One region of the Nocardiopsis sp. LDBS1602 genome, then DNA from elsewhere that is predicted to be linked to it. Evidence: riboswitches for the same ligand, from Rfam matches in the RefSeq annotation. Region 1 holds a riboswitch; each other region holds the start of a gene.
The links. Region 1 has a riboswitch for S-adenosylmethionine ahead of thrC (threonine synthase). Riboswitches for the same ligand answer to the same signal wherever they lie in the genome.
Positions count from the first base shown of each region.

Region 2: it holds a riboswitch for S-adenosylmethionine, as region 1 does, so the genes downstream of both, U9J66_RS05940 (TIGR04028 family ABC transporter substrate-binding protein) here and thrC (threonine synthase) in region 1, are expected to answer to the same signal.
Region 3: it holds a riboswitch for S-adenosylmethionine, as region 1 does, so the genes downstream of both, U9J66_RS06920 (aminotransferase class V-fold PLP-dependent enzyme) here and thrC (threonine synthase) in region 1, are expected to answer to the same signal.

Region 1 is NZ_JAYLVW010000002.1:264,764-267,020, reverse strand. Features, by position in the region: gene thrC (threonine synthase) at 1-1,185, opposite strand, end outside; SAM riboswitch class I at 1,199-1,337, opposite strand; gene U9J66_RS09285 (alpha,alpha-trehalose-phosphate synthase (UDP-forming)) at 1,638-2,257, shown strand, end outside.
Region 2 is NZ_JAYLVW010000001.1:1,306,191-1,308,447, forward strand. Features, by position in the region: gene U9J66_RS05940 (TIGR04028 family ABC transporter substrate-binding protein) at 1-1,129, opposite strand, end outside; SAM riboswitch class IV at 1,209-1,321, opposite strand; gene U9J66_RS05945 (endo alpha-1,4 polygalactosaminidase) at 1,422-2,249, opposite strand.
Region 3 is NZ_JAYLVW010000001.1:1,515,541-1,517,797, reverse strand. Features, by position in the region: gene U9J66_RS06930 (CaiB/BaiF CoA transferase family protein) at 1-597, opposite strand, end outside; gene U9J66_RS06925 (DUF3870 domain-containing protein) at 601-984, opposite strand; SAM riboswitch class IV at 1,200-1,314, shown strand; gene U9J66_RS06920 (aminotransferase class V-fold PLP-dependent enzyme) at 1,379-2,257, shown strand, end outside.

The DNA.
Region 1 (2,257 bases):
GAGGGTCTTGAGCCCGTCGCCGGTGTTGACGATGACGGTCTCCGCCTCGGTGTCGAGCTTCCCCTCACGGACCAGCTTGCGCAGGACGCCGGTGGTCACGCCGCCCGCGGTCTCGGCGAAGATGCCCTCGGTACGGGCGAGGAGCTTGATGGCGTCGACGATCTCGTCGTCGCCCACGTGCTCGATGGAGCCGCCGGTGCGCTGGGCGATGTCGAGGACGTAGGGCCCGTCCGCCGGGTTGCCGATGGCCAGCGACTTGGCGATCGTGTCCGGCTTGACCGGCTGGATGACGTCGTGGCCGCTCTCCCAGGCCTTGGCCACCGGGGAGCAGCCGGTGGCCTGGGCGCCGAAGACCTTGTAGGGGCGGTCCTCGACCAGGCCGACCTTGATCAGCTCTTGGAAGCCCTTGTCGATCTTGGTGAGCTGGGAGCCGGACGCGATCGGGATGACGATCTGGTCGGGCAGCCGCCAGCCGAGCTGTTCGGCGATCTCGTAGGCCAGCGTCTTGGAGCCCTCCGCGTAGTAGGGCCGCAGGTTGACGTTGGTGAAGCCCCAGCTCTCGCCGGCCGGGTCGCCGATGAGCTCGGAGCAGAAGCGGTTGACGTCGTCGTAGTTGCCGTCGATCGCGACGACCTTGCCGCCGTAGACCGCGGCCATGACGACCTTGCCCTCCTCGAGCCCCGCGGGGATGAACACGCAGGACTCGAAGCCGGCCCGGGCGGCGGCGGCGCCGACCGCTCCGGCGAGGTTGCCGGTGGAGGAGCAGGACAGGGTGGTGAACCCGAAGGTGCGGGCGGCCTCGACGGCGATCGCGACCACGCGGTCCTTGAAGGAGTGCGTGGGGTTGCCGGAGTCGTCCTTGACGTGCAGGGAGGAGAGGCCGAGTTCGGCGGCCAGACGGTCGGCGCGGACCAGGGGGGTCAGACCGGGGTTCATGTTCGGGAGCTCGGCCACGTTGTCGGGGACCGGCAGGAGGGAGCGGTAGCGCCAGATGTTCTTGGGGCCGCTCTCGATCTCCTCACGGGAGACGTTCCCGAAGTCGTAGGCGACCTCGAGGGGGCCGAAACAGAAGCTACAGGCGAAGATCGGCGAGAGCTCGTAGCGTTCGCCGCACTCCCGACAGGAGAGGGCGGTCCCCGGACCGAAGGCGCGGACGGCGGTGGGTTCAGTGGCGGCAATCGCCATGGCGAGGCGTCTCCCCTCATCTTTCCTGGTGGCCACCTTGACCCCAGGCCGGAGTTGGCACCTGCCTCGACCGGGACACGAACGCGTGTCCACATGACGAGATGGTTGCCGGGGCTTCGCAGGGCCGGTCCCTCCACCCCTCTGGATGAGCAATATGAAATTGTGGCTCTCTCCTCGGAGAACGCACCGCCACTGTAACGGACGTATCGCCCGGTTTTCCATCGAGGGTGACCCGTATTACACTCGCGTCTCATATTTCGATACAACTTGAGACGGCCTTGTCGGAGCGGGTTCCCGGCGTTCCCCGTGGTGCGACCGCGTCCCGAGGGACCTTGGCCGTGTTTGGATCCGGGGCCCGCAGGCGAGACCTACGGATGCGCCCCTCGTCCGGGCGCCCTTCCACGTGGACCCACCGTCCCACCATCCGCACGCGCTCCTGAGAGGACCAAGACGTGGACAAGGCACAGATCCTCATCGCCTCGAACCGAGGGCCGGTCTCCTTCTCCACCACGGCCGACGGCTCCCTGGAACACCGACGGGGAGGCGGCGGCCTGGTCTCGGGGATGATCTCGGTGGCCACCGGGATCGATTCCCTCTGGGTCTGCGCCGCCCTCTCGGACTCCGACCGGCGCGCCGCCGGTGAGGCCCCGGGGGCGCGGCTGGACCGTACTCACGACCTGGGCGGGATGAGCGTCCACATGTTGGACATCCCGGCGGACGTGCTCACCGGCGCCTACACCGACGTGTCCAACTCGACCCTGTGGTTCGTGCAGCACATGATGTACGACACCCCCAACAAGCCGTCCTTCGGTTCACGTTTCCGAGAACAGTGGGGGCACTACCGCGCCTACAACGAGGCCTTCGCCGACGCGCTGGTGGCCGGGGCCGCCGTCAACGCCCGCGTGGCCGTCCAGGACCTCCACCTGGCCCTGGTCCCCCACATCCTGCGCAACCGCCGCCCCGACCTGCGCATCGCGCACTTCTCGCACACCCCCTGGGCCCCGCCGGAGTACTTCCGGATGCTGCCCTCACAGGTGGCGCGGGAACTACTGGAGGGCATGCTCGGCGCCGA
Region 2 (2,257 bases), on a different contig from region 1:
ATCCGACGGTCCAGCCGGCCTCCTCCAAGAGCTCCTCGGCGCGTTCGGGGTCGTACTCCAGGTACTCGGACTGGTCCGCGTAGCCCTGGGCGGTGCTACTGAGCGTGGAGGTCGCCGGCGGGTAGTGGTCCGTGTAGATCGTGTCCACGACCTCTTGGCGGTCGATCCCGGCCACCAGCGCCCGGCGCACCTTCAGGTCGGAGAGGATCTCGTTGCCGAACCGCAGGCTGAGACTGTTGTTCACCCCGTTGGTCTGCGGCGCGAGGATCTCGATACCGGCCGCCTCGACCCGCTCCTCGTCCTGGGCCTGGACGTAACGGGCGACGTGCGCCTGTCCTGAGGTCAGCGCCCCCACTCGGACACTGTCCTCGGGGGTGACGTTGATCCGGACCTCGTCCAGGTAGGGACGTCCCTGGTTCTCCCAGCTCTCCGGTGCCCAGGCATAGTCCTCGCGGGCGGTGAGGGTGAGACCGGTGCCCAGTTCCTCGTCGGAGACGACGAACGGGCCGGAGCCGATCACCTCGGTCGCGTTGCCGGGGCTGAAGCCCTCCTGGGCCAGTTCGAGGGTCTCGGCGGAGAGCAGGCCGGAGTTGATGGTGGAGGTGGCCTGGAGGAACCCGGGCGAGGGGGCGTCGAAGTGGAAGCGGACGGTGTTCTCGTCCAGGACCTCGCTGCTCTCGTAGTTGTTGATCGCCTCGGAGACGATGAGGGCGCGATCCTGATCGCCCAGCCCGTAGAGGTCGAAGTTGGCGGCGACGACCTCCGCGTCCAGCGGAGAGCCGTCCGAGAAGGTGACGTCGTCGCGCAGGGTGAAGGTGTACTCGGTGGCGTCCTCGTCGACCTCCCAATCGGTGGCGATCCAGGGCTCGAACTCCAGGGTCTCGGGGTCCTGGTGGACGAGTCGGTCGGCGATGTTGTTGACCAGTCCGCCGTTGGGGTAGAAGCCCGCCTCGGGCGGATAGAGGCTGTCGTGGGGTTGGTACTCCAGGTAGACGAGGGAGCCGCCCTGGACGGGTTCACCGTCGGCTCCGGCCCCGGAGGAGGCCGGGGATCCGCAGGCCGTGAGAAGGGCGAGTACGGCCGCGGTCGGCAGAAGCAGGGCACGTGACGGGATGGGAGCGTGGGACACGTTCTTCCTCTCGAAACCGACGGCCGGGATGCGGGCCCGTTGGAGTCACGGGTTCTCGCGGGGACGTCCCCGCCGCGTCGGATAGCACTTGCGCCCGACGGTCGCGGGCGCCTGGTCTTGCTCGGGAGCACCCCACCGCCGTACGAGGGTTGCTGTCCCGCCTGCCGAGCCAGACGGCGGGAGCTCTTGACCGGACAAAAACATATCATACAGGTAGGAAAACTCGATTTAAGGGACGAGTGACCCCCGCCACCCGAGGGCCGAGCCTCGGGAGAACGTGTTCACACGGCTCTCAGCAGGCCTCGAAGAGATGCTCCGGGTCGGAGGAGGGGACCAGCGCCGCGTCCCTCAACAGCACACGATCCGGACGTTCGGGATCAGCGCACACCACGTCGAAGTCGAGAGCGGCCTCCGCCAGTTCCTCGGGGTACTCCACCGCGAGCACGTTCCCCGAACCGTAGACCCCGATGTAGGCGCCGCACTCGTGCCACGCGGCGCAGGACTCGGTGACGGCGAGGTCGAACCCCACCTCGTCATGGCCGCGACCGGCCTCCTCCGCCGTGTTCTTCTGCGCCGCGGCCAGACCACGCCCATGGGCGACACCGACCAGGACCGAGGCCAGAGCCAGGTTGTCGTCGACCGTCAGAGCCTCGCCCGAACGCAGATACGAGTCGAGGTTGTCGAACTCGACGGCGTCGAACCCGGCGTCCGCGCACCGATCGATGGTCTCGGTGAGGATCTCGGCGATCCGCTCCCGGCGCTCGCCGGTGGAGGTGTCCAGGATCCGTTCGTCCGGCCACCCCGGGTCCACCACCGGCTCGCCACCCTCGTCCCGGAGCACCAGGTCGGGATCCTCCTCGAGCCAGCGGTCGAGCTCGTCCGGCTGGGTCTGGAAACCGTTGACATAACAGACCGAGTACAGGCCGGGGGCGGGCTCGGCGGTGCTGTCGCGCACCACCGTGGTGACCCCTTCGGGCGGCGGATAGGCGCCGCCCAATTGGTAGTCGAAGCCGCCTTCGGGAGGAAGCTCTACCGCCCGGTCGGGGGCGCACCCCACACCCGAGAGCGCCAGGACGACCGCCCCGAACACCACCGCGACGCGCCCGCGACCCCGAACCATGCCTCGAC
Region 3 (2,257 bases), on a different contig from region 1:
GGCGGCGTTGAGGCCGGTGAGCACGTCGGTCAGGGCCACCCCCACCTTGCTCGCGGGGCCCTCGGCCGGGCCGGTGGTCGCCATCAGACCGCTCTCGGCCTGCACGACGATGTCGAAACCCGGTCGACCGGTCGGTTCGTGCTCGGGGCCGAAACCGCTCACCGAGCAGTACACGACCGCGGGGTTGCGTTCGCTGATCCGCTCGTAGCCCAGGCCCAGACGGTCGATCACCCCCGGACGGAAGTTCTGGATGACCACGTCGGAGGAGGCGCACAGCTCCTGCACCGCGGCCAGACCCTCGGGGTCCTTCAGGTCCACGGCCAGGCTGCGCTTGTTCCGGTTGACGGACAGGAAGTAGGCGGCCTCGCCGGGGGAGTGCGCGGCCTCGTGCTCCTCGGTGGGCGCGGCGTAGGGCGGCCCCCAGGAACGGGTGTCGTCTCCTCGCCCGGGCTGTTCGATCTTGACGACCTCGGCGCCCATGTCCGCCAACAACATGGTCGCGTAGGGGCCGGCCAGGACCCGGGACAGATCGGCGATCCGGACCCCCGCCAGGGGCAGGGGCGCGTCGGTCGTGGAGGGTTCGGGACTGGTGGTCAAGGGTCACTCCTCGCCGTCGGGGGCAACGGGAAGCTGGTCGCCGTCCCGCAACTGGTAGTAGGTCTCCAGGCAGCGACGCAGGGCCGTCGTGAGCGCGGCGCCCGACTGGCCCGCGTACCGTGTCTGGACCCGATGGACGATCTCCGCGATGTCCTCGGTCACCGAGGCGCCCTCCACCAGGGCACGGAAGAAGTCCTTGGCCAGGTCGGTGAGCAGGGTGGTGTCCGCGGCGACGATGCGGCCGTCCGCGGAGTCCACCGCGAGCACGACACCGAGCCGCTGGTACTGGGAATGGCTCGCCACCGAGTCGGGAAGACGGGCGTAGCCGGAGATGAGCACAACCCTGGGGTTGCGGAAGAGCTGCTGAATACGGTCGTCGCCGTGCAACGGACACACCTCTCGTCTGCGGGCATGCGAAAACTCCGATGGACTGGAGTCTCGCGCCTGAAGGGCGGCCGGGGGAAACCGGACACCCGCGACGTGAGGGCAGTTCGGGAACAGTATGGCCCAGTGGCTCCTCCCGATGTCAAGCAGGGAGGTGTTCCAGACCACAGGAGAGCGCGGGTGCGCCCTCACCGAACGTTGTGTTACATTTCCGCACAGGTCACGAGTGCCAGCGTCAAGCCCCGGCTTGCTGGCCGGCAACCCTCCTTCCGCGGTGGGGTGCCCCGGGTGAGGACCAGGTCCCGACACGACCGTGTCAGACAAGCGCGGACCCCTGAGGCTGAGCCATGCGGAGCCATGCCCTGTGGGTCCCCCGACCCACAGAAGAGGTGCCCTCATGACCACTGTCATCCCGTTCGACCCCGCCCGTGCCGGCCGTACCGACGGAGTGCCCCACCCGGCCTCCCGCCCGGCCTCCGCCGACCGTTCGATCGTCACCGCGGACGGTGGTGTCCCCCTGATCACCGGCGAGCGCGTCGACTACGCCAACTTCGACTACGCGGCCAGCGCCCCCTGTCTGACCGCCGTCGCCGACGCCCTCTCCGCGGCCCTGCCGTTCTACGCCAGTGTGCACCGGGGCGCGGGTCACCACTCCCAGGTCAGCACCGAGGCCTACGAACGCTCCCGGCGCAGCGTCGCCCGCTTCCTGGGGGCACGCCCGGACACCGACGCCGTGGTCTTCGTCCGCGGCACCACCGACGCCCTCAACCTGCTGGCCCGCTCCGTCCCCGAGGGCTGCACCGTGGTGGTCTTCGAGTCCGAGCACCACGCGAGCCTGCTCCCCTGGGAGCACCCCGCGGCCCGCTCCGGCCGGGTGGTGCGGCTGCCGCTGCCCGAGAGCCCCGAGGCCGCCGTCGAGGCCGCGCGCGAGGCCCTGCGCGCGGCGCCGGAGGGACCCCGACTGCTGTGCGTGACGGCGGCCTCCAACGTCACCGGCGAGATCTGGCCGATCGCCGAGCTGGTGGCGGCCGCCCACGCCGAGGACGCCCGAGTGGTGGTCGACGCCGCCCAGTACGTGCCCCACCTGCCGTTCAGCCTCGCCGAGACCGGCGCCGACTACGTGGCGCTGTCCGGGCACAAGCTCTACGCCCCCTTCGGATCCGGGGTGCTGGCCGGACGTTCCGACTGGCTGAGCGAGGCCACCCCCTACCTGTCCGGCGGCGGCGCCACCCGGCGGGTGAGCGAGCACGACGTCCTCTGGAACGACCTGCCGGCC